Regions from separate parts of the Salinicola sp. CPA57 genome, predicted to be linked through region 4. Evidence: predicted binding sites of a transcription regulator. Region 4 holds the regulator's gene; each other region holds the start of a gene.

Region 1 (7,304 bases), 220 kb from region 4:
CGGAGTACCGGATCGCGCTGGCAAGCGAGGTGCGACTGCTGGCCGAACAGAGCGACCGTGACACGCTGACCTTTCCCGACATGCTCCTCGACGGTGTTTCGTCTCGCGTCCGGGCGGTGGTCGACGTGCAGAAACGCCTGTTCCAGGTTCGCCGACAGTCATTGAAGGACGCACTCTCCGCGCTGGATGAAAAGGCCCGGCAGATGCAGGAGCAGATCGCCGGTCTCGAAAGACTGCAACAGGTCAATCGATCCAAGATCAACTCCCTGTCCGGAGAGGCCAGCGACTATCGCACCCTGTTCAAGGAGGGATTGGGTGATAACCAGCGTCTTCGCGAGCTCGAGCGTCAAGCCCTCGAGTATCAGGGGGAAAATGCCCAGCACACCGCCGAAGTCGCGCAGTTGCGTTCTCAGATCAGCGAAAACGGCTTTCAGAAGGAAATCCGCCGACAGGAGTATCACCAGGAAGTGGGCGAGGACCTCAAGGATATCCAATCCCAGGTAACGGACGCGGAGGAGCGAGTCACTGCCCTGCGCGATCAGGTCCAGCGAACCGCTATCGTCGCCCCCGTCTCCGGGACCGTGGTCGGTCTGCAGGTCCACACTCAAGGTGCCGTCATTCGCTCCGGCGATACGGTCATGGAGATCGTTCCGTCCAACGAGGCGTTCGTCGTCGAGGCGCGAATCCCGGATCGGGACATCGACAACGTCCACGCCGGGCAATCTGCCGAAATCCGTTTCAGCGCCTTCAATCAGCGACTATCCAATGTCATCGAAGGTGAAGTCACCCATGTCTCGGCAGACAGTTTCGAAGACGAAGCCACGCACAATCATTACTACAAGGCGCGCATCCGCGTCACCGAGTTGGGCCATGCGGAAATGACCTCTTCGATGCAGCTGCTGGCCGGCATGCCTGCCGAAGTGATGCTGAGAACCGGCGATCGCACCTTTGCCAGCTACATGTTCAAACCGTTCAGCGACATGCTGGCCCGCGCGATGCGAGAAGAGTGATGCCGTCATTTCATTGCTGGATGGTGGCCGGATTTCTGGCGGCAGCGAGCGCCACGGCGCAGGCGCAGCCACTCGATATCGCCGCGCCGATGCCCGAGTCGCTCAGCGCCGCACCGACAGCTCCCCCGTCTCTTTCGCAACTGGTTGCACGGGCGCTGACTTACGATAGCGGCTTGCAGAGCCAGCGCCTGGACAGTCGATCGGTGGCGCAGGAAGTTCCCATGGCGCAAGCCGGATTGCGGCCACGTCTCGATGCCACCGCCGCCTATCGCTACACCGATGCGGACAACATCTACACCGACAATCCCGACGACTACCCCGACGAGGTCTACGACGATCGCGTTTCCGGCAGGACCCGGAACACCAGTTGGGAGCTGCGGATGACGCAGCCGCTGTTCAGTCTCGAGCGCTGGCGCCGAGTCGGCAAGGCCCGCGCCCAGCTGGATGCCGCCGCGCTACAGGTTGCGGTCGCCGAGCGTGATCTGGCAGTCACGGTGGTGGAGACCTACCTCGATGCCTATCAGGCCTCGCGCAAAGTGGGGCTGTTGATCGCCCAGCGTGAGTCACTGGTGTTGCAGCAGCGTCAGGCACAGCGCGCCTACGATCTGGGCATCGGCGATCGCATCAATCTGCTGGAATCGCAGTCGCGGCTGGATCAAGCGGTTGCCGACCAGACGTCGGCGGAAAACGATCTGTCCAATGCGCTGAGTGATCTCGAGCGACTGACGGGAGCCTCGCTGACCTTCGATCCGGTGCTGGTCGAGACGCCGGAGAATCTGGACATTGCCCCGGAATCGCGCCCTCTGGAGAGCTGGCTGGCACTGACGCGTGACAATGTGCAGGTGCGTCTCGCCGCCGAGCGTCAGCGCGTGGCACAGCGCGATACCGGCATCCGGAGCGCATCGCGCTACCCTGAGCTCAACCTGGTGGTCGGTTACAGCGATGTCGACAGTAACGATCCCCTGAGTACCAGCAACGATCTCAGCGCCAGCGTGGAAATGAATCTGCCGATCTACCAGGGCGGTTATACCACGGCCAGCATTCGTCAGGGTGAACTGACAGCGCAGGCCGGCGCGGCCACGATGGAGAACGAACGGCGCCTGGCCCAGCAGGAAGTTCGCAAGCGGCTGCTCAGCATGCAGGGCGATCTGCGCCAGCTCGAGGCGCTGCAGCGCTCGGTGGAGTCCGGCAACCTGTTCCTGCAGGCGGCGATTCGCGGCGAATCCCTAGGCCTGCGAGATCTCGTCGACGTTCTCGATGCCCGCTCTTCACTATACGATCTGCGAATCCGCGTCATCGAGACGCTGTGTCTCTACCTCAGGGACCGCACCTATCTCGAAGCGACCGCCGACCAGCTCGACACGACGACTCTGGCAGAGATATCGAGCATTCTGACCCGGGTCGAAAAGACGGCACGACCATCCAATGGCTAAGTTGGCAGCGACGGTAAAGGGGCAAAGAGGCAAAGAGGCAAAGAGGCAAAGAGGCAAAGAGGCAAAGAGGGTATCAGGTGCCGGGAGAACGCCGCAAAATCGGGCCGAGCGCCAATGACGAGCCGAAAAACCAGGATGAGACGTGACGCTTCGGCCTCGCTCGATAAGCACGCGCCGCCAACGCGATCTGCTACCTTGGGTAAGAGTCGCTGGTCATCGTGTCCAGCAGGATCGACGAGAGGATTGACATTAGTCTACCGCTGTGGTGTCTGCTGATAACGGCTTTGTTGCCATTCTGGCTGGCTTTCTGGGGCAGCAACGTCCGGCGACAGGAATTCGGGCATCTCGATAACCATCATCCCCGCCAGCAGTATGGGCAGATGACGGGCAAGGGTGCTCGCCTATGGGCAGCCCAGAGCAATGCCTGGGAGGCGTTGGCACTGTTCACGGCCGGTATCGTTGCGATCCAGACAGCCGGTGGCGGCTGGCTGGCGGACATCGCCTGCGTAATCTTCGTGCTGGCTCGAATCGGGCACGGGATCTGCTATGCCATGGACATGGCCACACTGCGATCGTCCCTGTTTATCGTCGCGTTCCTTGCCGTGCTGTGTCTGTTTCTGACGGCGCTCGTCTAGTCGAACCGGGTCGAGATATCGGTGCTGGAGACCCGGCAGTTGGAGAACCGTCGTCAGGGAAACGAAAGTCCATGGAGCCCATCAAGTTTTCACGCAATGGGCCGATAGGATTCGAGCTGCAGGCCAGGGGTCGCTTCCGCCATTCCAGAACCATCGAGATCCAGTCCATGTCCACCGACTATGAATCTCATAGTGAATCGCCCGCTCATGACGATGCTGGTGCCGAACAATCGGCCTCGCTCGTGCCGATGCAGGAACCTATGGATATCGTCGATCTGGACTCGCATCGGCAGTGGGCGTTGGAGGCCATGGCGGCAGCCCAGAACTCCTACTGGAGATGGAACTCTCCCGACCGTAGTTTCCTCTGCGGCACCCTGGATGCTCGGGCTCATCACGCCGATGAGCCCATGCGCCTCGATTGGTGGACATTACTGAAGGCAATGCCATCGACCGAGCGTCGCCGCCTGATTATCTTGTGGCGACGAATCAATCGTGGCGAACAGGACCGCGTCGACATCCTGATCCAGCCCGACGCGACCCAGACATCAATCTGGTGGCGCATTCGCGGTGCCATCACCGCTCGCGATGACCAATCCGCTCCCGAGACAGCAACCGGTATCTGGGAAGTGATCGATGACCCACGCGATCAACGAAACCACGGCAGTATCCGGGCCCACGCGTTTGCCGCCTCGCGCGATCCGATGCTGGTCGTCGACGAGCGCTGGCGGATTCTCGAAACCAACGATGCATTCACCGAGCTCGGCGGCCTGCCGTCCAGCACGATCATCGGTCGCGCGCTGCAGCAGTATATCCAAGCCGATGTCCTTCACTGCGACCTGGCAACCATCGCGCGGAGTGACCGGATCCAGCATCACGAGGGCGTCTTTCATGTCGAGGGAGAGTCCCCCGTACCGGTCGAACTGACCCTCAGCCACTTCACCCTGGACGAGACTGGCCAGACGCATTACATTGCCGCGCTTCGAGACATCTCGGCACGCAAGCGCTCCGAGCGCGAGCTCGAGCATCTCGCCAGAATCGATACGCTGACGCAGCTTCCCAACCGCGCGACACTGCAGCAGATGCTGAATCGTCGCTTGCCGAAACTCGCTCCGGGACACGGGCTGGCGATCCTCTTCATCGATCTGGACGGTTTCAAGCACATCAACGACTCGCTGGGCCACCAGTCAGGCGACACGCTGCTCAAGATCATGGTCAAGCGCCTGCGTGCAACGCTGCGTAGCAAGGATCTGGTCGCGCGCTGGGGCGGCGATGAATTCGTGGTGGTCATCGACGTCGGCAGCGACGCGGAGATGGCCGACAAGATCGCCCGGCGCCTGCTCGAGGCACTGGCCCACCCCATGGTGATCAGCGGCCATCAGATCAGCGTCACGGCCAGCATCGGCGTCGTACACGCCCCACGCAATGGACGCGATACCGAAACGCTGCTCAAGCATGCCGATGTCGCCATGTATGCAGCCAAGGATAGCGGCAAGAACGCTATCGTCGCCTATCACGATCAGTTGAAGCATCACAATCTCGAGCAGATTTCGATGCTCTCCCATTTGCGTGAAGCCATCGTCAGGGAGTCGCTGGATTTCGTCGTTCAACCCAAGTTCGATGGCAACAATCGCGTGATCGGCGCAGAACTCCTGGCGCGTTGGCTGAGCGCCGAGTACGGGCAAGTTCCCCCGACGACTTTCGTGCCCCTCGCCGAACACAATGGCATGGCGTCGGCACTGGGAAATCTGGCCATCGAACGTGCTGCACAGTATGCCGCGCGTCTCGCAACAACAGGCAATCCGCTTCCGGTGGCGGTCAACATCTCGGCACTGCACGTCATGGATGACGCCCTGGCGGGCACGTTGCGCAGCGCCTGCCAGCGCCACCGTATCACCGCCGACCAGCTCGAGCTCGAGGTAACGGAATCGGTGTTCATGGAAAACTCGCGAGCACCGGAAGCCCGGATCGAGCATCTCCGAAGCCTGGGCTTCCGTGTCGCGATGGACGACTTCGGCGCTGGCTACTCGTCGCTGGGTTATCTCAAACGACTCCCCTTCGATACCATCAAGATCGATCGCAGCTTCATGCAGGATCTGGAGGCGGATCCCCGATCCCGCCATCTGTTGGCAGGCATCGTCGGGCTGTGCGACCGGCTCGGCATGGAGACCGTCGCCGAAGGGGTCGAGACAAAAGAGCAGTGGCAACTGCTTCAAGCCTTGGGGGTCAAGCAGTATCAGGGCTACTTTCTGGGGCGCCCCATGGCGATGGAGCAGCTGATCGAACGGCTGAAGACCTGAGACCGATATCTCCTCCCTGGCCCGACTTGTCTTTACGTGTCAGCTCACCGTTCATCGCAACGTTCTTTGAAACCACGACACCCTCTGAAAATCGCGTTTCGTCGGCGGCGATGCAGGCACCGCACCGGTGGCGTTGCGCGTCGTGCTGACGTAACGTGCTGGATTCCCTCGATCGATTTCACGAAGCCGTTGCCATGTCTCCGATTTTCAGTCTGATAGCGCCCGCATCGTACACTCGCCCCGAGATACTGGCGCAGGCCGCTCAAGCCCTGCAGTCATTCGGTATTGCCGTACGCTTCCCCGCTCGATTGCAGAACCAGAAGCGTTACCTGGCAGGCGACGTCGACCATCGCCTGCAGACGCTTTACGACGCCTACGCCGATCCCGGAACTGACGCCGTGTGGGCCGTTCGCGGCGGCTACGGATGCGCACATCTGGCCACCGAGATCGATTGGGACAGACTGTCTGCCAAGCCGCTGATCGGCTATTCCGATCTCAGCGTGCTGCTGGATCAATGCCACCGTCACGGATTGCCGGCCATTCACGGACCGGTGATGAAAGAGGGCGTGAAGCTCACGGCCGATGATCCAGCCCTGCGTGCCGCGAGCCATCGCGATTTCGGCGCGCTGCTTGCACTTCTCGAGGGCAAGCCTGCCGAAAGCGTGACATTGACGCCCGTTTCGAGCGCATTGGAAAACCCCATCGAAGGGCCGCTGGTGGGGGGCAATCTCTCGACCCTGGCCAGCGTTGCGGGTAGCTCGCTGGCGTTTCGCGCGCCGCCGGGTGCCATCGTGATTCTCGAGGATGTCGGTGAGCCCTACTACCGACTCGAACGCGACCTTTGGCAACTGGCCTACTCAGGGGCACTGGATGATGCCGCTGCCGTGTGCATCGGCACTTTCGAAGACTGCGTTCCCTACGGCGAGCTGCATATCGAGACGCTGTTCGAGACGTGGCTGGCGCCCCGCGGATTGCCACTCTACGCCGGCCTGCCGATAGGACATGGGCGCGACAACCTGCCCTGGCGCTACGGGACGAACGCACGCATTGCCGCCAACCAGCTTCATTTCGGCTGAGTCTTTCACCGCCACATCGTTCACGGCGTCCGGCCCCGCAAAAAAACCGCCTCGCACAATGCGAGGCGGCCCTATGCCCGTCACTACCGGCCTGACGTCTACAAACGCTCGAACACCGTCGCCACCCCCTGGCCCATGCCGATACACATCGTAGCCAGACCCAAGGTGGTGTTCTGCTGGCGCATCACGTTGAGCAAGGTGGTGCAGATTCGCGCGCCGGAGCAGCCCAAAGGGTGACCGAGGGCAATCGCTCCCCCGTGCAGGTTGACCGCCTCATCCAGGCGATCGAGCAGCCCGAGATCCTTCAGAACCGGGATCGACTGGGCAGCGAAAGCCTCGTTGAGCTCGACCGTCTGGATATCGCCAATCTTGAGGCCGGCGGTCGCCAGCGCTTTCTGTGTCGCCGGAACCGGGCCATAGCCCATGATCGACGCATCGCAACCGGCCACACCGGTGGAAACGATCTTGGCCAACGGCTCGAGACCCAGGGACTTGGCCCGCTCGTAGCTCATCACCATCAGCGCCGAAGCACCGACGGAAAGCGCCGAGGAAGTCCCCGCTGTCACTGTGCCGTTCCTGGGATCGAACGCCGGTTTGAGTGATGCCATCTGTTCCAGCGTGGCATCCTCGCGCACGACTTCATCGTGCTTGATCAGGCTGCGATAGCCCTGCTGATCGTGGCCTTCGATCGGCACGATCTCGTTATCGAAGTAACCCTGACGATTGGCCTCGCTGGCACGCTGATGGGAACGCAGCCCGAACTCATCCTGCTGTTCTCGAGTCACTCCATGCATCTTGCCCAGCAGCTCGGCGGTCAGGCCCATCATCATCGCTGCCTTCGCCGTGCTCTTGC
Region 2 (7,304 bases), 270 kb from region 4:
TAACCGTCCTGCGCCAGGCTCTTGACCGTCGAGTCGTCGGAGAACTGGGTACTGCCCGCCATGTTGAAGGTGGCGTTGATCGGATCCACCCCAGTGCCCAGCTCGTTAGCGCCGAAGGACAACGTCGGCCAGTTGACCGGGTTGGCCGTGGCGTCCTGACCATTGATCGTCGCGAGCTTGCCGGCACTATCGAACGTCGCCGGGAATTCCTGATCCGTCAGCACGCCATCCAGTGCCGTGCGTGCACTCCAAGCGTTGTCACCGGTCTTCTGGAAATACAGTGTCGCGTTGTGCTGTGCGCCCTGGGAGTCGTAGACGGTGAAGCTGGTGGAGTAGTTATAAGCAATGGATGTCTGCTGGGTGGTGTCCTCGGCAGTCTTGGCAGCCAGGTTGTCATAGAGCACGGTCGTGGAGGTGTCATCGGCGACCGTGGATGCATCCAGGTTGAGCTGAATGTTGATCCCGGTACCCGTCGCGCCGGTCGCGCTGGCCGGCATGTCCGCCGCCGGAATGTTGAGCACCTGCGGCTGGCCGCCGACGACGACGCCGGAATTGACGTTGGCGGCATCTGCCAGCCCGTAGCCCATCAGCCGCGCACCCTGGGCATTTTCCAGGAAGCCGTCGGCGGTCATCGTCAATTGGCCATTGCGCGAATAGCCGACCTCGCCCTCCTGCTGAAAACGCAGGAAGCCATCACCGCTGATGGCGATATCCAGATTTCGGCCGGTGGCTTCCAGACTGCCGGTGCTGAAGTCCTGAAGTACGCCGGAAACCCGGGTACCCAGACCAACGGCGCTGTTGGCAAAGACATCGGAAAACTGCACCGAGCCGCTCTTGAACCCTTTGGTCTGAGAGTTGGATATGTTGTTGCCGATAACATCCAACTGCTGAGCCGCGGCGTTGACGCCGCTCAATGCTTGTGAAAAACCCATGACTGATCCCCTGCGTTTATCGGTTGCGTACGCTAGAACTGTTCTGTGTCGGTACTGATCTTACTCAGAGAATCTGGCGCACTTCCGAGAGCGCCACGGGATCCTGAGCGTATCCCAAGTCGAGTTTTGGTCCATTCGCGCCCTGAATCACTCCGTTGACGAGGGCGTAATTCAGTGCTGTCGGCGCGTAGGTCTCATCACCCACGCTGCCAGTGAGGGATGCCGTATAGGTACTGTTGGGCGTGACACTGGTGCCGTCGGCCAACTTCCCATCCCAGGTAAAGCTGTGCACGCCGGCTTTCAGCGGTCCCGTCGAGAAACTGTCGATGATCTCGCCACTGGCGCCCCGAATATCGATCTGCAAATCCTCGACGGCGCTATCCAGCTCCACGCCGATCGGAGTGGTAACCACGCTGTCGGAACCCTCGGTCGAGCCGACCAGAATCTCGTTGCCCGGCACCATGACGCCCTGTCCGATCAATGCGGTGGCCTGCAGCGCCTGACCCGCGTCGATCTGATCGGTGATGGCGGACAGGCTATCGTTGAGTTTCTCGATACCGCTGACGGTGTTGATCTGAGCCAACTGAGCAGTCATGTCCGAGTTTTCCATCGGACTGGTGGGATCCTGGTTCTTCAACTGGGTGACCAGCAGCGTCATGAATCGTTCGTTAAGCTCGCTGCCGGAATCGACCCCCTTGGTACTGCTGCTGGCGGCCGCGCCATTGATATTGGCTAGGGTACTGCTACCAATCACCGGACTGGACATGACATCTCCTTGATGTGCCCTAAACCGATCAGCCTTCGCCGATGGTGAGTGTTTTGGTCATCAGCGTCTTGGCGGTATTCATGACCTCGACGTTGGCCTGGTATGAGCGGGAAGCGGCGATCATGTCGACCATTTCGTTGACCGGATCGACATTGGGCATCTGTACGTAGCCTTCATCGTTGGCCAGCGGATGCCCGGGACGATATTCCAGCCGCAACGGTGTGGTGTTGTCTTCGACTACCCCATTGACGCGCACGCCACCCGCGCTTCCGCCCTGCTGACTCATCGCCTGGAACATCACCTGTCTGGCGTGGTACGGCTGCCCGTCCGGGCCGGCAACGCTATCGGCGTTCGCCAGATTGCTCGCCGTGACGTTCATGCGCTGCGAATTGGCAGACAGCGCCGAACCGGAAATTTCGAATACACTGAACATCGACATCGTATTACTCCGACTGCATGGCTTTCTTCAGGCCTTGAATCTTGCGACTGACGAAAGTGACATCCGCCTGATAGCGGAGCGAGTTGTCGGCGAAGGCCGAGCGTTCCCGGTCCATGTCGACGGTGTTGCCATCGAGACTGGGCTGATCCGGCACACGGTAGAGCAGGTCATGAACCCCCGATCCGCCGCCGGCGTGCCCCGGAATATGGCGGGCCGATGTCAGCGACAAGGACAAACCGCCGGAAGATTCACTGCGTCCCTGCTCCATGACCCGATTCAACTCCGTGCGAAAATCGAAGTCTCGGGCCTTGAAATTGGGCGTATCGGCGTTGGCGATATTATTGGCCAGAACCTGTTGACGCTCTGCGCGCAGATTGATGGCTTCCTGCTGAAAGCGCAGCGCGTTATCCAACTTGTCGAACATGCCGTGCCCCTCGATGGCGTTCGCTGGAAATTTGACAGGATGGAGAATAGCGGCGGGCGGTTCGTTTCAAACGTGTAAACAAGCTGTCAATTGCGCGCCATTTTCAGCAATGCTCGTTGTCGGGCATCTCTACAATCGCTACCCAATGTGGAGAATTCCGTCGCCTGGCGGGAAGCGCCGCGATACTCACCGCCGCCGAGATCCGTGACATGCGTGACGACCCGTCCGAAGCCTTGCAGCGCCTTCGATCGAGATATCGCCCCTACATCCAACGCCTGCTGTGGGCCGCCGCCGTAACGCTGATGACCTGCCTGTTCGCGCTATCGCTACTGCCGATACCCTCGATCGCTCGCGCGGACGACAACATCGTCGAGCAAGGCGACCCCCTCACGCTCAGCGTGGAGCGATTTCTCCAGCAGCGCACCGCCTCACTCGGCGATCAGGTAACGATCGACATCCGGCAGAGCGCCGCCGATCTTGGACACTGCATCAACCCGCAACCGTTTCTGCCCCGTCCCGGCGTGCCCCAGGGCCGGGTGACGGTGGGCGTCCACTGCGGTAACGACGGCAGTCAGACGCGCTATCTTCAGGCGACGATTTCGGCGACGGTTCGCCACCTGGTGGCTCTCAAGTCGATCGATTCCGGCCAGCGTATCGATCCCGCGATGCTGGGCTGGCAACAGTCGGAGATTTCACGGCTACGCCGAGGTTATCTCGACAACATGGATCAGGCGTCCGGCATGGTGGCCACACGACGCATTCCGGATGGCGCGACCTTGACCGACAACATGTTGAGAAAGCCCTGGATGGTGAAACGCGGCGATACGGTCGTGCTGACAGCCGTCGGTCAGGGGTTTCGCGTCAGTCGCAGCGTCGAGGCGCTGGACAATGGCGGATTGGGCAGTACCATTCGCCTCAAGACCGAGAACAACCAGATCCTCCAAGGAACGGTGACAGGTCAGGACCGACTGCGTGTCGACATCTGATCTGCTCAGATAAATTTCTTAACAAAACTCCGTTCGAATCTCTTTCAGCTCGCGCTGCTTTTGCCGATAACGTAAGCAACCACGGGATTGTGCATACAGCCATGAGGTAACGACCTTGAAAATCGATCAGACACAGCCGCTGACTCGCTCCACGCAGAACGAGCCCGTCGAGCAGCGCAAAGGCGCCGAATCACTGGAAGACACCAAAGCTTCGGCCGGCTCCACGACGACGTTGAGCCAGATCCCGAAGGGAGATGCGAGCGAAGATATCGATACCGCTCGTGTCAACGAGATTCGCCAGGCAATTTCCGAGGGCCGGCTCGAACTCGATACCGGCAAGATCGCCGACGGTCTGGTCCAGAGCGTTCGCGATATGCTGGACAAGTCCTAGGTTCTGTCTGAAAAGTCGACGAGCGCAGGCAGTTTTCAGACAGTGCCTAATCACCTGATTTCAGGGCCTGTGACATCAGGCTCCTTTTATTTCAGGTTCCTTCTATTTCAGGCCTGATGGCAGGATTCCCGCATGACGCCAGCTGAATTGATTGCCGAACAGCAGACTCTGTTGCAGACACTTGTGCAAACGCTCGATGCCGAAGCCAGTTGCCTCGGCGAAGGCAGAGTGGACGGGGAGCGTCTTGGCGAACTGGCCGCACTCAAGCAGCGCCAGCTGGATGCGCTTGATCGGATCGAGAGCCTTCGTCGGGAGCATCAGCAATCCCAGGGGTTCGGCACGGGCAGTCAGGGGGCCGGGCAGTTCGCCCTCGCGATAGGCGGGCATGAGGCATGGCAACGAATTCGTGCGCTGGCGGAACAGGTGCGTCGAACCAATCGCCTCAATGGCCACATCATCTCCGCCCGGCTGGAACACAATCAGCAAGCCATCGATTTTCTGAACCGCGCCATCGGCGGCAACGTCTACGGTCCCAGGGGCGAGTCCCGGCATAACGGATTTGGCGGTATCAGTTCCAAGGCGTGATACGGCGAGAGTCCCATCGCCACTCAATGCTCACCTGGCGCTGAAAAATTCGAGGTCTATGGAACGCAGAACCCTCCGCCGAGAGACTCGACGGAGGGTTCTTTTTTGGCTGAGCGGGATGAAAAGAAAAGCGCTCAGTCTTCCGTTCTGACGACCCAGGATTCGACGGTGTCGCTACCGTGCTCGTCCTTCCACACTTTCAAGGTCTTGTGGTTACCACCGCGCGTTTCGACCACTTCCCCGGTGGTGGGGTTCTTGTAAATCTTGAGCTTACGCTTGCGACGGCTACCCGTTGAGCCGGTCTGCGACGTCGTGGTCTGGGCGTTGTCGGCTTTGGGGTTCAACAACTCAATGACGTCACGTGTCGTCTTGCCGTATTCCGCCATCAATGCTTCGAGCTTCTCCTTGAACTCGAGCTCGGCTTTCAGACGTTGGTCACCTTCCATGCGCTTCAGCTCTTCTTCAAGCTGCTTCAGGAGCTGTTCTTTCTTGACGTAATCGCTGAGTAGAGACATTCGTTGTTCCGTTGCGGATTGGTTTAAGCGTGGATATTATTGCCGATATCCACAAACTTGCAAGTCTTATCGAAGTGATTTTTTTAAAACAAACGGATTGCCAATATTTATTTAACGGCGGCTTCGTTAATGAGGCAGGACACTAACGGCCTTCGCTACGCCAATGCCGAGGTTGTTTTTTAACGACTCTCGATCCAGCCATACAATGCCATCCGGACTATCGTCTGGCAGGCCCATCATTGTCCAGTAGCCCCATGTCTATTGAATACTTTCATCATCGGCACCAGATACTGGCATTTCCCGTCAACAAATAACGCCGGACAATGGCCACTACATCAATGAAATCTAATTGGTTGGCGCTCTTCCAGGTGTCTACAGTTTTTCCTCCTGTCGTCGATAGTGGATAGGAGACTCGGAGCCGACAGGAATGAAATCGAGTTCCTCCTGTCTGGCCGCACAGGGCGTATTTTCGATGATCAGGACACCGGCTCAAGATATGCCAAAAACTCGAAGTCACTTCTTGACCCGAACGCTGGCGGTGTTGGCCGGCATCTGGTTTTTCGCTTCGCTGCTGATGTTGGGCGCAGCCTGGCTGGCCGTCTCAGGCGGACCGTTCGCGATCGTCGTACTGACCACCCTTTTCAGCGGGCTGACCGGCCTGGTAGCCAGTGTCTGGCTGTTCGATCGCCGGTTGCTGGTGCCGATCAGACGACTCGCGGATCATGTCCGCCTCGAGCATGACTTCACCAGCACTTCGCGGCAGGTGCCCCCGGATCTGACCAGCCGCTCGGATGCCGTGGGCCTGCTGGCACGCCAACTGCAAAAGTTGATTGAAGAATCCAGGAGTTACAACGCCGCGCTACTGGAGCAGACGTTGAACGACCCGCTGACCGGGCTTGGCAATCGGCGCCTGCTGGAAAGTCGCCTCAACATGCTCGTGCCTCTCAGTCGCCGCCTGAGCTGTACGGTGTCGGCGATGATGATCGATGTCGATCACTTCAAGGCATTCAACGATCACTATGGTCATCCGGCAGGCGATGCGTGTCTCGTCGATATCGCCGGTGTGCTCAGGGATACTTTCCGCAGGGAAACCGATGTCGTGGTACGCCTGGGTGGCGAAGAGTTTCTGGTCCTGCTGATCCACACCGGCAAGGAGGAAGCCTGGGCGCTGGCCGATGCCATGCGCGGCATGATCCAGGCACTGGGGCTACCTCACGAATACTCGCCGGTTGCGGAGGTCGTGACCGTCAGTGTCGGGGTAGTGACCAGCCCCAATGGCTTGCTGATCGACATCGACGACATGATTGCGCACGCCGATCAGGCACTCTACGACTGCAAGGCTCATGGCAGAAATCAGGTGGCGGCACGCGTGATCGGCGTGGAGCAGACGGCGCAGGCGTTTCGTCCCTCGACCGAATCAACGGCGTAACCCGCCTCGGACAACAATCTTTACAGTTCAGCGGGCAATTTTTTACAGCAAAATACTGGATATAAATACAGTTATTAATTACCTTATCCTTATCGACGCACCAGCACTACCACCATTCTTTAATAGCCAAATTAATGCATAATCGCGAAAATAGCTTTTTTAAGCTATAGATTGACCGTTGTGAAAGACGTTGCGAAACACTATCGATGGGGATCTCTATGATCGGCGTGCTCAGCGGGGACATCGTCGCGTCTCGCGATATCAGCGACAAGCGCGCGCTTCGCCGCGCGATAGACCTCGGCATTGATCGACTTGGCCAGTCACTGGGCGCGGTGGGTATGCGATTTCGCGGTGACGCTTTTCAGGTAGCGATTCCCGAGGCGACGGAGTCGGTCACGGCAGCAGTAATCATGCGCGCCAGTCTCATCGAACACTCCCCCTCCAGACAGCAGATGTGGGATGCGAGAATCGCGATCGGCATCGGTGAAGGCAGCGTGCCCACACTCGACAACTTCATCGACGCCGATGGCGAGACCTTCGTGCGCTCCGGCCAGGGTCTGGACGCGTTGAGCGAGAGCCATCAGCGTCTGGGCCTGTTCCTCGCGACGCCGCAGCCGGATCTCGATCTGCTGATGCTGTTTGCCGATGACGTCATCAGCCACTGGAGCCATAACGCCGCAGAAGTGGTTCGCTTCAACCTGACGACCGAACACTCTCAAAGCGAACTTGCCAGACGCCTGGGTCGCTCCCAACCGACGATCAATCGTCGCCTGAGCGCCGCGCGCTGGTCGCTGATTCGCGAATTTCTCGAATTTACCCGGTTCCGCCTGGAGGGAC
Region 3 (7,304 bases), on a different contig from region 4:
GCCAGCGGTTGACGATGACGCTCGCCAACCGCGCGGAAGGCGGCCTGGTGGTCAGGCTGGACTGGCTCGATGCTGTCGTCTGACTCACCCCGCCGGGACGTTGGCCGCCGTCTCGAAGCGCATCGGGTTCATGCTGCAGTCCCGGGCTTTTAAACCCTCGGTGCGCTGCCGGTACTGTCCGGCAAGGTGGTCGGTGCCACGAAGATCGGCGCTGCGGTCACGTCGCCCTGGCACTGGCCCACGGCCGTCGCCGGAACGAGCCACCAGTCGTCGCCATTCTGAATCCCCATGTCGTGAACCTGGCCGCGGTCGATGCAGTCGTAATCTTCGGCTTGACGCTTCATCGCGAACATCCAGCGGCTGTCATCCTGCTGGAGCCAGGCGAAGGCACGCTGGAACTGATCGCTTGCCGGCGTCTTGTCGCCGAACTGAATGCTGGGTTGGCGAGACTGCAGAAGAAACTCTTCATCGTAATCCGGCATCGCCAACCAGATGCCGGTGCCGGTGATCGACTCGACATCGGCCATCATGTCCCGCGGAGAGCGAGCGTGATCCTGCAGCGTATAACCCCAGCTCGACCAACTGACCCAGAAAACGATCAACCAGCCGCAGAGTGCCCACAATCCGCGGCGCGGGCGCGCCCATGCCAGCAATCCAAGCGCTATGACGGCGATGACGATCCACCATGCCCAGGGCGATACCGCATGACGTGAGGCGACTTTGGTCAGTGCCGGCAGACCGACGAAACCCAGAATACCTGCGATCAACAGTATGCCGCCGAGCAAGGCCAGCAGGCCGAACCCCAGCCAATGCAGGCGCTTTTTAGTGATCAGTCCGGGCAGCAGCGGTGCCATCGCCATGACCAGCAGCGGTAACGTCGGCAGCATGTAAACGCCACGTTTACCGGGGGACAGGGAAAAGAAAGTGACGATCAGAATGACGGAACTGAGCGGCAGCAGAATGCGTGCATCGGCGCGACACAGACGACGCCACCAGGCGGGGAGCGCCCACGGGAAGGCCAGGATCAGCGGCATCCACGCCCACGGCAGAACGTTGAGCAGATAGTAGTACCAGGGTTCGAGGTGCGCCCAGGAATCGGCGTAGCGCTGGCCGGTCTGCTTGAACAGGATATTGTCCCGATAGGCGGCCAATGACGGGTCATCTCCCCATGTCGCCATGACAATCATCGGCACCGCCCAGGTGGCCACACACAGCAGCATGACGCCGATCCCCTGCGCCAAATCCTTCAGACGAAAGCGTGTGGCCTGTCCGCGGTAGGCCATCCACCACCAGGCCGGCAGCAGTGTCAGAGGCAGGATGCCGACACCCTTGGTGATGATGCCGAGGCCCATTGCGGCCCAGCCTGCCAGCCACCACTTCTTGGCAGGGCCGAGCAGTGCGTGACGCAGAAAACCATAGCTGGCAAGGGTGGTAAAGAACGTCAGCATCATGTCGAGCTGGGCCGTCTTGGCCTGCAGCACGAACTGGAATGCGGTCAGTAGCGCCACCCCCGACATCAGCGCGATGCGCCGTCCGTACAGGCGACGGCAAAGATCTACCGTCAGCAACAGGGTACCGACACCGGCCAGCGTGGTGGGTATCAGAAACCCCCAGCGCACGGAGCCGGTGAGCCAGATGCTCAGGGCCGATGCCCACATGAACAGGGGCGGTTTGTCGGGATAGAGCTCGCCGCCCCGGTGCGGGAACCAGAACTGGCCGGTACGCAGCATCTCCAGGGCATTCAGCGCGAAACGTGGTTCATCGGCGGGCCACGGATCACGTAGGCCGATGCCGATTCCCAATAGCACGATGGTGAACAGCAGCAACAGCAACCAGGTACGACGATATTGCGCCTGTGATGGGTCGGTCCAGAAGCGTCGCATGGCAAGGGTTCCGTTCAGGAGTTCGAGACGTCGTCGGAAAGTGCGGTTCTGGTGGAATCCGTCTGACGCGTCTCCCGGCGGATCAGCATCAGGTTGCGAACGTAGATGATCAGGCCTGTGCCCTGGCCGGCGATGAACACCGGGTCGCGGCGATAGATGGCGTAGGCGAGCAGCGTGGCGCCGCCGCCGAGGCTGAAAAACCAGAAGGCGACCGGAATGATGCTACGCCTGGCGCGCTCGCTGGCGAGCCACTGGATGATGAAGCGTGCCGAGAACAGCGCCTGGCCGATGAAGCCGATGGTCACCCACAGCCATTCCTGATTCATGGCATCGGCTCCGCGTGCGTCGAAATTTTCGGATTCTCAGCGGGGCTGCCGGCCGGCGTCATCGTGTCGACGATGGCCGCAGGCAGTCGGCTACGGCGTCGCAGCCACATCACCCCGACCATATCCACGATCCCTGCCCACAGCCGATTGTTGAGACCGTAATGCGACCGACCGCTGCCGCGCGGGCGGTGATTGACTGGAACGGAAACGCACTCGCCCCCCTGAGCGCGAACCAGGGCGGGGAGAAACCGGTGCATATGATCGAAGTAGGGCAGCGAGACAAAGGCGTCGCGGCGGATCAGCTTGAGACCGCATCCGGTGTCCGGCGTGGCGTCGTTGAGCAACGCCGCGCGGACGCGATTGGCGATCTTCGACGACACCCGTTTTAGCCAATCGTCGTTGCGCTGAACCCGATGACCCGCCACCAGCGTGACATCTCCCTGTCGCGCGCGCGCGAGTAGCGCCGGCAGGTCCGCCGGATCGTTCTGGCCGTCGCCATCCAGCGTGCCGAGCCAGGTTCCGCGGGCCGCCCACGCGGCCTGCCAGACAGAGGTGCTTTGTCCGGCACTGCAAGCGTGACGCATCGGGCGCAGGCGAGAATCCTGCGCCGCGCGCCGGGTCAACAGCTCCCAGCTGCCATCCGTCGAGGCATCGTCGACGACGATGACTTCATGCTCGACATCGGCAAGCGCCAGGCTGATTTCATCGAGCAGGCAGGGGAGATTGCCGACTTCATCCTTGGCCGGTATCAGAATCGAAATCAAGGGAGAATGGAGGCTTGAACGCATTGGTGACGATATCCTGGCCATGTGAACGGGCAACCTGAGAGATCACGGATCGGTTTGACGAAGGGCCGCGGGCCCAACCGCGTCGGTCAGGCCAGGGCAATCGTGGACGATAAGCGCGAGGGCGATCCGTTCATGGTCGTGTTCCAGGCTTAAAGAAATCTTAAGCGACAAGCAGGAAAACGACGTTCCTGCTCAGGGCAGGGTCAAAGGGTGCCTGCCGATTGTCGAAAATCAGCCAAACAGATCCTGCTGCGCGTGAGGCGCGCGAAAGCGCGTGGTATCGAGACCCATCTCCGCCCGTTGGCCCATCTGCAGACGAGCGGCGGCACGGCGAAAACGCTGGTCAATCATGTCCACGAACAGCCCCTCGCCACGCATCCGGTGGCCGAAACGGCTGTCGTTGTTCTGCCCGCCGCGGGACTGGCGGAGCAGGCTCATGACCTTGCCCGCGCGCTCCGGATAGTGCTCCTCGAGCCAGGCTTCGAACAGCGGCGACACCTCGCGTGGCAGTCGCAACAGCGTCCAGCTGGCGGTTCGGGCCCCGGCCTCAGCCGCCCGCGCCAGCAGCGTCTCGATCTCGCTGTCGTTGATGGCGGGGATCACCGGCGCCACCAGCACGCCCACCGGGACCCCGGCTTCATGCAGATCCCGGATGACCTTGAGGCGCGCCGCCGGCGAAGCGGTACGCGGTTCCAGGGTGCGCTTCAGTTCGTTGTCGAGGGAGGTCAGGCTGACGAAGACACGGACCAGCCGCTCGCGGGCCATTTCGGCGAGCAGTTCCCGGTCGCGCAGGATCAACGCGCTCTTGGTCACCAGCGTGACCGGGTGGCGGCACTCCAGCAGCAGTTCCAGCAGCGAGCGCGTCGTACCGTGCTGCGCCTCGATCGGCTGGTAGCAGTCGGTATTGCCGGAGAGGTTGATCGGCCGGCAGACGTAGCCGGGTTTGCACAGCTCCTCGCGCAATCGATCCGCCATGCCGGTCTTGGCGATCAGGCGCGTCTCGAAATCGATCCCGGGAGAGAGATCCCAGTAGGCGTGGCTGGGGCGGGCATAGCAGTAGATACAGCCGTGCTCGCAGCCGCGATAGGGGTTGAGCGAACGATCGAAGCCCAGATCCGGCGATTGATTCCAGGAAAGCGCGGAGCGGGGTGCTTCGAGCTGGACCTGGGTGGCGATACGCGCCGGCAGTTCTTGCTGCCACCAGCCGTCGTCTTCCACGGTGCCATGCGTCGGCTGGAAACGGTTGTCGGGATTGTAGGTCGCGCCGCGGCCTTTCAGCGGGCCGGTAAATCGATAGGGAGACGTCATTCCAGCGACTCCTGTGGTTGGGCATGATGACTGGCTATATATACAGTATCTTGGGCCAGCCTTGCCAGTTCGACAAGTCGCGAATCGGGTCACACCCTATCCGGGTCAAGACCACGACCGGCAACGACGTTCATCGGACCTTCGAAAATATTGTCGAATCTCGTGATGAGGATCGCTGAAGATCAGGGGCCAGATTGCCGATAGCCGTTCAGAGCTTTCTGGCTAGGCGCCGAAAGCGTGCGGGAGACACAGAGGAAGCTGCAGGATGATCAATGGTTCCCATATCTCGTCTGTCGAAGAGCACGAGCGCAAGCGATTATCGAAGCTGCGACAGCTCAATCTGCTCGATACGCCTCCCAGCGAGAGTTTCGATCGCATCACGCGTATCGCCAGTGAGCTTTTCAACCTGCCTATCGCCGCCGTTTCGCTCACTGACGAGAATCGTCAATGGTTCAAGTCGCGAGTGGGGATCGATCATTGGGAGATACCGCGTTCCAAGGCGTGCTGCGGGGAAGTTGCCGATTTGTCTCGGGTGGTGGTGATCCCCGATCTGCTCGAATCGCCGCACTACCGCGATAGTCCTCTGGCGCAATCGGGCATCCGCTTTTATGCCGGGGCGCCGTTGCAAACATACGACGGCTATCTCCTGGGGGCGATGTGCGTTCTGGGCAACGAGCCGCGGAGCGTTACAGAACATGAGATAAGCATGCTGAAGGATTTGGCGGCGATGGTCATGGCCCAAATCGAACTGCAGCATGCCTTTGGCAGGCTCGACCCGCTCACCGGGCTATCCAACAGCAGCAAGTTCATCGAGGATCTGGAAGACCGGGCCCGAGATAGGGCCGGCGTAAGCTGTTTTGCGCTCTATATCGAGCTGATCGACATCGCCGAAATGCACTCGTTGCAGCGTGTCCTGGGGCCGGCTTGTCTCGACGATGTGGCGCGCGAGGCGGCGATGCGCCTCCAGCTGGAACTGGGTGTCGGCAACGTTCTCTATCAGGTAGGGCCCTGCCAGTATGCCTACATTCTGGAAAGCGCCGAGCGCTGTCTGGAGGAGAGTGAAGCGCTGGCTATGGCCCTACGCCTCAGGCAAGTGTTGTCGAGCATGCCGCTTGGGGATGCCGTGCTTTTCGTACTGTGTCCGATGGTGGGGGTAGCGCCTTTCCGCTTGGGCGAAAACGTGCCTGCCGATATCCTTCGAACCTCGCACAGTGCTTGCCAGGCGGCCCGTGACAGCGAAATCGGGGTCAGCCTCTTCTCTTCGTCTTTAGACGAGCAGCATTTTCGGCGTTTTGAGCTGATCAACGGTTTTCGTCATGCCCTCGAGGACGTCGGACAGCTACAGCTTGTCTATCAACCGCGAGTGTCCTTGGCCACCGGCCGCTGTGTGGGCGCGGAAGCGCTCATTCGCTGGCAACATCCGACGCTGGGTTCGATCTCCCCTGACGAGTTTATTTCTTTGATCGAGCACACGGCCATGGTGCGGCCGCTGACTGACTGGGTGCTGCGCCACGCTATCCGTCAGGCCGCCGTCTGGCACCGGCGCGGCCGAGTGTTGCAGATGTCGGTCAATATTTCCGCTGCCAACCTCGGTGAGCCGGATTTCAGTGCTCGACTCGAGAGGTATCTGGCCGAGCAGGCTTTACCGGTGGGTGCCCTCGAACTTGAACTGACGGAGAGTGCTCTGATCAGCAACACCCGGACCGCTCGCGAAGCACTCGATGTGCTGGTCAACGCTGGTATCAGACTCGCTATCGATGACTTCGGTACCGGCTATAGCAGCCTGGCTTATTTGCAGGAGGTGCCGGCCGATGTGGTAAAGATCGACCGCTCTTTCGTCGCCCAGATAGATCAGCAAGCCCGCAGCCAGACGTTGATCAAAGCGATGATCTCCATGGCCCAGGAGCTGGGCTATCATGTGGTCGCCGAAGGCGTGGAGACCCAGGAAAGCTATCGGATACTGCAAGCACTGGGCTGCGACGAAGCGCAGGGTTACTGGATGGGCAGGCCGATGACCGCCGAAGCCTTCGACGATTGGTTGGCTGCTCGATAGGAAAACTGTCCGTGACCCATGTTTCGGGCGGATGGTTTCGGGTGGAGGGTTTCGGGCGGATGACGGGGGCTCGTTCACGTCCGGGGCTTTCGGTTGTGGCCCTGATCAACTCGCGTGGCTCTCGAAGGTTTGCGCTCGGATGCGTCGCCGATACAGCGTTGTGGCGCCCTCCGGTTGAACGGTTTTTGTGACTTGTCGACATTTCGCTCTCTAACCGACGACGCCTCGCCACCCATGGAGTGACGAGGCGTCTTTCGGGTCCCTATCGAGCCGGGGCCTGCGAGCGGCCGAGTCAGAAGCTGAGTTTCACGCCACCTTCCAGATAACGATCCTGGGTGTTGTAGCCGTCGACCAGTTGATAGTCCCTGTCGAAGGCGTTTTCCAGCTTGGCCGATAGCTGAATTTCCGGAGTGACCTGCCAGGCGCTGCGCAGGTCGACGACTCCGTAGCCGGCCGTGGTGGTGTCGCCGAAGCTGACAACGTCCACATCCCGGCGATCAGCGGCGCTACGCAGGGTTGCGCCCACGCCCCACTCCGAGAAAGCGTAGTCCGCGTCGATTCGCCCAAAGGTGCGCGCCCGGCGCTGCAGGCGCTCGCCAGTGGAGCGATCCTCCGGGTCCTGATGGGTCAGCGAGGCGCTGATATCGAATCCTCCATGCTCCCAGCCGGTGCTCAGCTCGACGCCACGAATTCGGGCATCGTCGATGTTGATCGGCGTGAAATTGGGGCCGCTGAAGCTGATCAGGTCATCGATATGGGTCTCGAACGCGGTCAAACCGATATGCCAAGATTCGGCGCGCAGACGCCAGAACAGTTCCGTGGTTTCCGACGCTTCGGCATCAAGATCCGGGTTGGCGCCGAAGGGTCCATAAAGTTCCAGGAAGCTGGGTGCCTTGAACGCCGTACCGTAGGTGGCGCCGACCTGCTGGCGTTCGGTCAACTGATA
Region 4 (7,304 bases):
CATCGGTGCGCTGGTGAGTCTGATCAAGATCGCCGGCATGGCCTCTGTCGATCTGGGCGTGTCGTTCTGGTCATTCTGTGTCTACGCCCTGCTGCTGCTGCTGACCACACGCTCGATCGACACCGATTGGATGTGGTTTTCGCTGGCAGGCGAACCGCTGGCGCCGGAAGGCTGTCGCCGCGGAGAGCCGGCGGCCGAGCAGGGTCTTACTGGCTGCCCGACCTGCGGTCTCGTCAGCCGGCTCAGCCACTTCGGGCGCGGCCGCTGTGAACGCTGTGGCGAGCCGTTGCGTTTTCGGGGTTCGCATAGCCTGCAGAAGACCTGGGCGTTGCTGATTGCGGCAACCCTCTGCTATATCCCGGCCAATCTCTATCCGATCATGACCACGACCTCGCTGGGCGATGAAACGCCCTCTACCATCATCGGCGGCGTGCTGATCTTTCTCGGTCACGGCGACTGGCCCATCGCGCTAATCATCTTTACCGCCAGCGTGGTGGTGCCGATCGGCAAGGTGTTTGCCCTCTCGTGGCTCTGCATCACGGTCAAGCGCAGCGGCGAGCCCCGCTTCAAGCACAAGCGGCAGAAGCTTTACCGCATTACCGAGCTGATCGGTCGCTGGTCGATGATCGACGTCTTCGTCGTCGCGATCCTGGTGTCGCTGGTCCATGCCGGGTCGTTGCTGTCGATCACGCCTGGGCCGGCGGCCCTGGCATTCTCGGCGGTGGTGGTCATCACCATGCTGGCGGCCAACAGCTTCGATCCCCGCCTGATCTGGGATGCCCGCAACATGCAGCCTCACATGCCGGCCGCGCTCAAACGCCAATCCCCCTATTCGCCTGTCAAGGAAGTCGACGATGCCTGATTCGATGCAACGCGCCAAACGAGTGTCGCAATCGCGGCTCTCGCCGATCTGGATAGTGCCCTTGCTGGCCGCCCTGATCGGGGCCTGGATGGTCTGGGACAACATCTCCAGCCGTGGGCCGTTGATCACCTTGAACATGGACAACGCCGAGGGCATCGAGGCCGGCAAGACGCTGATCAAGACGCGCAATGTTCAGGTCGGCCATGTAGAAGCCGTGAGACTGTCGGACGATCTGTCGCATACGGTGGTGACGGCGCGTATGTCCAACGATGCAGAGCGGATGCTCAATGCCGAAACGCGCTTCTGGGTGGTCAAGCCGCGGATTGGTCGCGAAGGCATCAGTGGCCTCAATACGGTGCTGTCGGGAGCCTATATCCAGCTCGCCCCCGGCAAGAGCGACGAGGCTCAGGATAGCTTCGATGTGCTCGAACAGCCGCCGGTCGCCCCGCCCGATGCCCCGGGACTGCGCGTCAATCTGGTCAGCCAGGTCGGCAATTCGCTCAGCGCGGGCGATCCAATCACCTACCAGGGCTACACCGTCGGTCGGGTCGAGAGCACCGATTTCGATCCCGAAAAACGCGAGATGCGCCACCGCATCTTCATTCAGGCCCCCTACGATAGCCTGGTCACCGATACCACCCGGTTCTGGAGCTCCTCCGGCATCGACGTGCAGCTGGATTCGGAAGGCGTCAACGTCAACCTGGACTCCTTCGAGACGCTGATCAGCGGCGGCGTGACGTTCGGGGTGCCGGAGGATGTCACGCGTGGCAACGCGGCCAAGCAGGATGCGACCTATACGCTCTACAACAATGAAGAAAGTGCACGCGAGGGCACCTACGATCAGTACATCGAATATGCGCTGCTGGTCGACGATACCGTGCGCGGGCTCAGCCGCGGAGCGCCGGTCGAATATCGCGGCGTGCGCGTGGGAACCGTGGTCAGCGTTCCCTGGCACTTCACCGCACCGCAGCCTGATTCGTTGACGCAGTTCGCGATTCCGGTGCTGATCCGGATCGAGCCGCAGCGATTGGACAGCAACGAGGACGTCAACGCCGATATCGACGACCAGGAAGTGCGGGATCGCTTCGAGAAAATGTTCAAGGACTATGGCCTGCGAGCCACGCTCAAGGCGGGCAACCTGCTGACGGGCGCGCTGTTCGTCGATCTCAATTTCAGCGATGACGTACCGCCCTACAAGGCGATGACGTTCGACGGCAAACCGGTATTCCCGACGATTTCCGGTGGCTTTGCGCAAATCGAGCAGAAGGTGTCCAATCTGCTCGACAAGCTCAACGATCTACAGGTCGAGCCGATTCTCGACCGCCTGGACGACACCATGCAAACCTCGCAGCAGACGCTCGAGCAGGTGCGTCAGATCGCCGAGTCGGTCAACGGTATCGTTTCCGATCCCGCCACACAGCAGTTGCCGGGCAGTCTCAACGACACGCTGCAGGAGCTTCAGAGCACGCTGAAGGGTTTCTCCTCCGGCTCTTCGAGCTATCGTCAGTTGAACGACACGCTCAAGCAGCTGGAAGTCCTGATGCGTGATCTCCAGCCGGTCGCCAAGACGCTCAGCGAAAAGCCCAACGCGCTGATTTTCGACCAAGAAGTCAAAACCGATCCCGTGCCGAGGGCTCCCCAATGAAGATGTCTTCCCTCTCCCGGTGTCGCCGCATCGGCGCTACTGCCCTGCTGACCCTTGCCGCCGTGGCAATGGCGGGCTGCGCCGCGCAATCGACGCCGACCAATCGCTATACGCTGCCGGAAGCCGACAGTCAGCCGCCGACGACCGGCCCGCAAGCGCGCAAGCTGACGGTCGTCCCGGTCGAGGTGGCAAGCTACCTCGACCAGGAGGGAATCGTGATGCAGACCAGCGATATCGAGCTCAACGCAGCCAATCAGAACCTGTGGGCCGAAGCGCTGGGGCAGCAGCTGACGCGTCGCCTGCGCCAGTCCTTGGCGGCCGACCTGCCCGCTGTCATGGTCTTGAACGCCGCCCACGGCGAGCCCGGCGCGCAGCGGCTGACGCTCAGCGTCGATCAGTTCCAGGGTCGCTACGACGGCCAGGCCGTGGCCTCCGGCGAGTGGCAGCTGCATGACGGCAATCGGCTGCTGGCCCAGCGCCATTTCGATGTCTCTCGGCCGCTGAGCGACGACGGCTATCCGGCGCTGGTGCGAACGTTGGGAGGCGTGTGGGAAGAGGTGGCGAGCGAGATCGCCGACGAGATCCGCCATGTGTCGGCGCCCTCGCGAGCCAGCGACTGATCAGTTTGACGAATCATCGAGCGCCTCGCATGACAAGACGCCTGCCGACCCGGTCGTGACATCGACGTCATGATCGGCTCGGCAGGCGCTCGGGATCGCTCGTTGTCTATCGATTGACGTTACGGCTCCGTGACCGCGCCGCCGGACGCGGTCATGGAATTGACCGCCATCAGGGATTCAGACGGCTTCTCAGGCGCGACACGGCCTGGCTGTGCAACTGGCAGACGCGGGATTCGCTGACGCCCAGTACGGCACCGATCTCTTTCAAGTTGAGCTCTTCCTGATAGTAGAGTCCCAGAAGCAGCTTCTCGCGTTCCGGCAAGGCATCGATCGCGGCCATCACGTTGGATCGATTGTCTGCATCGAGCAGCGCTTCCAACGGCGACGGCGGGCCGCCTTCGGAGACGGCGGCGACACCGTTTTCGCTATCGCTCTCGTCGTACGCCAGCAGAAAGCCGTTGTTGGCATCTGCCAGGAGCTGATGGTACTCCTCCCGGGAAACCCCCATTTCCTGGGCAATTTCGCGCTCGTCCGGCGCCCGGCCCAGCTGCTGTTCCAGCCGTCGCACGGCCTGATCCAGTGCCCGCGCATTGCGCCGCACGCTGCGTGGCATCCAGTCGCGACTACGCAGTTCGTCGATCATCGCGCCACGAATTCGCTGGTTGGCGTAGGTCGAAAAGCTGGCGCCGTGCGAGTTGTCATAACGCCCCATGGCGTCCAACAGTCCCAGCATGCCGGCCTGCACGAGATCATCGAGTTCCACGCTGGCGGGTAGGCGCACCTGAAGAGAAAGCGCATGGCGCCTCACCATTGGCATGTACTGCTCAATCAATGCCCTCTGATCGATTTTGCCTTGTGCGGTATACATCGAATGGCCTCGTGCGAAACAGCTTACGGTCATGGGATGCATGACTCATCTTTCCATTATGCCGCCCGGACATCGACCCAAGACGACAAACTACTGGTTTTCCAGCGGCTAATTCGGCTGTTTATCAGCCTTAATGACGGTAGTCGACGATCAGTTGACCACCGAAAATCACGCGCCTCCCGTCCGACTGCTCGCCCGGTTGCCACTGGAATCGCAGCCGGAACGGCAAAGAGGCAGATCGATCGGCAAAGCGCTGGGTTTCCCCCCGATTCCGGGCTAGCGGCAGACAGAACTGGCCGTGACAGAGCCAGGTTTTCAGCGTCGGCGCCGGGGAATCGAGCCGAAAGGTCCAACGAACGCGTTCGATGACGGCATCAGCCATGGACGCCGGTAGCTCGACTGGCACGCTCTCCAGGGCATGGTCGGCCACCACGATCGTCTGACGTGGCAGCTGGCCAACCCAGGTTCCGTCGGCAGCCCAGGCTGTTGTCGCCATGCCCATGACAACAACAGCAGATAGCAAGCTCCAGCCGAAGAGCGCCGAACACGCTTTGGATCTCGGGGACGGAGGTCCCGGGGATCGACGTGAAGATCGCGTTCGGCTCCCGGCACTCACGGCGGCAACGCCGGCACTCATGACGGCGCGCCGATGGTGGTGGTGACGCGCAGATTGCGATCGTCCGGGATTTCCGCCTGGGAGAGCACCACCAGCGACTTGATCTGACGGCGCAGGAAACGCGACAACAGAGCCCGCAGACCATGCTGGACGACCAGCACGGTCGGCTCGTCACGACTCTGTTGGCGTTCCACCGCAGCAGCGGTCTGTTGCATCAGCGTGTCCGCCAGCCCAGGCTCGAGTGCCCCGCCGTTGTTGAGCGCTTGCGCGAGAACCTGTTCCAGCCGGGGTTCGAGCCCCATCACGTGCAGCGATTCGCGGCCCGGGAACCACTGTTGGGTAATCGCCCGGCCCAGCGCGACGCGTACCAGCGCGGTCAGCTCGTTGGCATCCGACTGCTGGGGAGCATACTCCGCCAGGACATCGAGAATCGTGTGCATATCGCGGATCGGCACGTCTTCGATGAGCAGATTCTGGAGGATGCGTTGCAGCGAGGTCAGCGGCAGCAGCTTGGGCACCACGTCCTCTACCAGCGACTTCTGATGCTCGGCGACCTTGTCCAGAAGCTGCTGGACCTCGGCGCGTCCCAGCATGTCGCCGGCGTTTTCATGCAGCAGGTGATTGAGGTGGGTGGCGATCACGGTACTGGCATCCACCACGGTATAACCGTAGATCTGCGCCCGCTCGCGCTGGGTCGTTTCGATCCAGTAGGCGGTCAGACCGAACGCCGGATCCTGGGTCCGAGTGCCGTCGATCGCGCCGGACACCTGGCCGGGATCGATGGCCAGCCATTTCCCCGGAAACGCCTCGGCACGACCGACTTCCACGCCCTTCAGGGTGATCACGTAAACGTTGGGGCTCAGCTCGAGATTGTCGCGGATGTGCACCACCGAGGGCAGGAATCCGACATCCTGGGCGAACTTCTTGCGCACGCTCTTGATTCGCCCCAGAAGCTCGCCCTTCTGGCGTTGATCGACCAGCGGGATCAGACGATGCCCCACTTCCAGCCCGAGAGTATCGACCAGTTGCACGTCATCCCAGCTCGCCTCCGGCGTTTCCTGCACCGCCGGCGGCGCCTTGTCCTCCACTGCCCGCACCGCTTCGTCCTGCACCCGGCGGGAGATCCACCAGCCCAGCGCCGCAAGCAGGATGGCAAACAGCAGAAAGACGACGTTCGGCATACCGGGGATCATGCCAAGCAGACCCATCACACCGGCCGCGAGATACATCACGCGCGGATTGTTGAACAGCTGACTCAACAGCTGCTGCCCGACATCCTGATCGGTATTGACGCGAGACACCGTGACACCTGCCGCCGTCGAGATCACCAGCGCCGGAATCTGGGCGACCAGGCCGTCACCTACCGTCAGCAAGGTATAGGTCTTCACGGCCTCGCCAAACGGCAGACCGTGCTGGGCCACACCGATCATCAATCCGCCGATCAGGTTGATCACCATGATCAACAGACCCGCCATGGCGTCGCCGCGGACGAACTTGCTGGCACCATCCATGGAGCCGAAGAACTCCGACTCCTGATTGATCTCGGTACGGCGCCGGCGGGCCTCTTCCTCGCCGATCAGACCGGCATTGAGATCGGCGTCGATCGCCATCTGCTTGCCCGGCATGGAGTCCAGGGTGAACCGCGCCCCCACCTCGGCAATTCGCCCGGCACCTTTGGTGATGACCATGAAGTTGATGACGACCAGAATCAGGAACACCACCAGACCGACGGCGAAGTTGCCGCCGATCAGAAACTCGCCGAACGCCTCGATCACCTTGCCCGCGGCATCGCCCCCCTCGTGGCCGTCCATCAGCACCACTCGGGTCGAGGCCACGTTCAACGACAGGCGTAGCAGGGTCGAGAACAGCAGCACTGCCGGAAAGGCCGCGAAATCCAGCGGCTTTTCCGTGAACATGCTGACCAGCAGGACCATGATCGACAGCGCGATATTGAAAGTGAAAAAGAGATCGAGCGCGAATGGCGGTAACGGCAAGATCATCATGCTCAGGATCATGATGATCAGAACAGGGCCAGCGAGGATCTTGAACTGGTTGTTTGCCGGCCATTTGCGATGACCGAACCACTGGCTGAGCGCGTTCATTCACTCTCCTTGGATGAATCCGATGCCGGCTCGTCGAGGGCTGGCGGCACGGGCAGGTCGCGCGGGGGCTGCGGCACGTCACCGCCTTCGGTCTCGACCTGCTTGAGGCGAAATGCCCAAGCCAGAACTTCGGCAACCGCGGTATAGAGATCGCCGGGTATTTCCTGTTCCAGATCGACGTGGTGATAGAGCGCGCGCGCCAGCGGCGGGGCCTCTAGCCGCGGCACGCGGTTCTCGTCGCCGAGCTCGCGGATCTTGGCCGCCACGTGATCCGCCCCCTTGGCCACGACCAGAGGGGCGGACATCGAGTTCTGCTGGTAGCTCAGCGCGACCGCATAATGAGTCGGGTTGGTCACGATCACGTCGGCGGTCGGCACCTTGCTCATCATCCGCCGTCTGGCCATCGCCTGTTGCTGCTGACGAATGCGGCCCTTGACGTGCGGGTCGCCCTCGCTCTCCTTGTGTTCCTGACGAATGTCTTCGCGGCTCATCCGCAGCTTCTTGTTATGGCTCCATATCTGATAGGGAACGTCGATCAGTATGACCAGCAACAGCGATGTCACGATCAGCGCACAGCCGATGGCCGCCAGC

Evidence for each region. Region 4 encodes FliA, which starts transcription of late flagellar genes. Its sites were predicted from a motif close to CTAAAGTTNNNNNNNNNNCNGCCGATA; they were not measured.
Region 1: the regulator FliA is predicted to act here: its motif matches at 3,159-3,185, upstream of DOM36_RS05905 (GGDEF and EAL domain-containing protein).
Region 2: the regulator FliA is predicted to act here: its motif matches at 3,590-3,616, upstream of flgM (flagellar biosynthesis anti-sigma factor FlgM).
Region 3: the regulator FliA is predicted to act here: its motif matches at 4,514-4,540, upstream of DOM36_RS11460 (GGDEF and EAL domain-containing protein).

The regions. Positions count from the first base shown of each region.
Region 1 covers NZ_PZJR01000003.1:799,345-806,648, forward strand. Annotated here, with positions in the region: gene DOM36_RS05890 (HlyD family type I secretion periplasmic adaptor subunit) at 1-1,010, shown strand, start outside; gene DOM36_RS05895 (TolC family protein) at 1,010-2,443, shown strand; gene DOM36_RS05900 (MAPEG family protein) at 2,662-3,078, shown strand; gene DOM36_RS05905 (GGDEF and EAL domain-containing protein) at 3,246-5,375, shown strand; gene DOM36_RS05910 (LD-carboxypeptidase) at 5,570-6,451, shown strand; gene fadA (acetyl-CoA C-acyltransferase FadA) at 6,550-7,304, opposite strand, start outside.
Region 2 covers NZ_PZJR01000003.1:311,036-318,339, reverse strand. Annotated here, with positions in the region: gene flgE (flagellar hook protein FlgE) at 1-932, opposite strand, end outside; gene DOM36_RS03725 (flagellar hook assembly protein FlgD) at 997-1,698, opposite strand; gene flgC (flagellar basal body rod protein FlgC) at 1,727-2,137, opposite strand; gene flgB (flagellar basal body rod protein FlgB) at 2,142-2,561, opposite strand; gene flgA (flagellar basal body P-ring formation chaperone FlgA) at 2,771-3,547, shown strand; gene flgM (flagellar biosynthesis anti-sigma factor FlgM) at 3,663-3,938, shown strand; gene DOM36_RS03700 (flagellar protein FlgN) at 4,071-4,523, shown strand; gene DOM36_RS03695 (histone-like nucleoid-structuring protein, MvaT/MvaU family) at 4,658-5,038, opposite strand; gene DOM36_RS03690 (sensor domain-containing diguanylate cyclase) at 5,559-6,467, shown strand; gene DOM36_RS03685 (hypothetical protein) at 6,674-7,304, shown strand, end outside.
Region 3 covers NZ_PZJR01000009.1:339,310-346,613, forward strand. Annotated here, with positions in the region: gene DOM36_RS11435 (ATP-binding protein) at 1-83, shown strand, start outside; gene DOM36_RS11440 (glycosyltransferase family 39 protein) at 150-1,883, opposite strand; gene DOM36_RS11445 (lipid-A-disaccharide synthase N-terminal domain-containing protein) at 1,898-2,209, opposite strand; gene DOM36_RS11450 (glycosyltransferase family 2 protein) at 2,206-2,997, opposite strand; gene DOM36_RS11455 (PA0069 family radical SAM protein) at 3,229-4,305, opposite strand; gene DOM36_RS11460 (GGDEF and EAL domain-containing protein) at 4,571-6,358, shown strand; gene DOM36_RS11465 (TonB-dependent receptor) at 6,651-7,304, opposite strand, start outside.
Region 4 covers NZ_PZJR01000003.1:583,045-590,348, forward strand. Annotated here, with positions in the region: gene DOM36_RS04925 (paraquat-inducible protein A) at 1-862, shown strand, start outside; gene pqiB (intermembrane transport protein PqiB) at 855-2,507, shown strand; gene DOM36_RS04935 (ABC-type transport auxiliary lipoprotein family protein) at 2,504-3,127, shown strand; gene DOM36_RS04940 (RNA polymerase sigma factor FliA) at 3,297-3,995, opposite strand; gene DOM36_RS04945 (flagellar protein FlhE) at 4,126-4,491, opposite strand; gene flhA (flagellar biosynthesis protein FlhA) at 4,629-6,713, opposite strand; gene flhB (flagellar biosynthesis protein FlhB) at 6,710-7,304, opposite strand, start outside.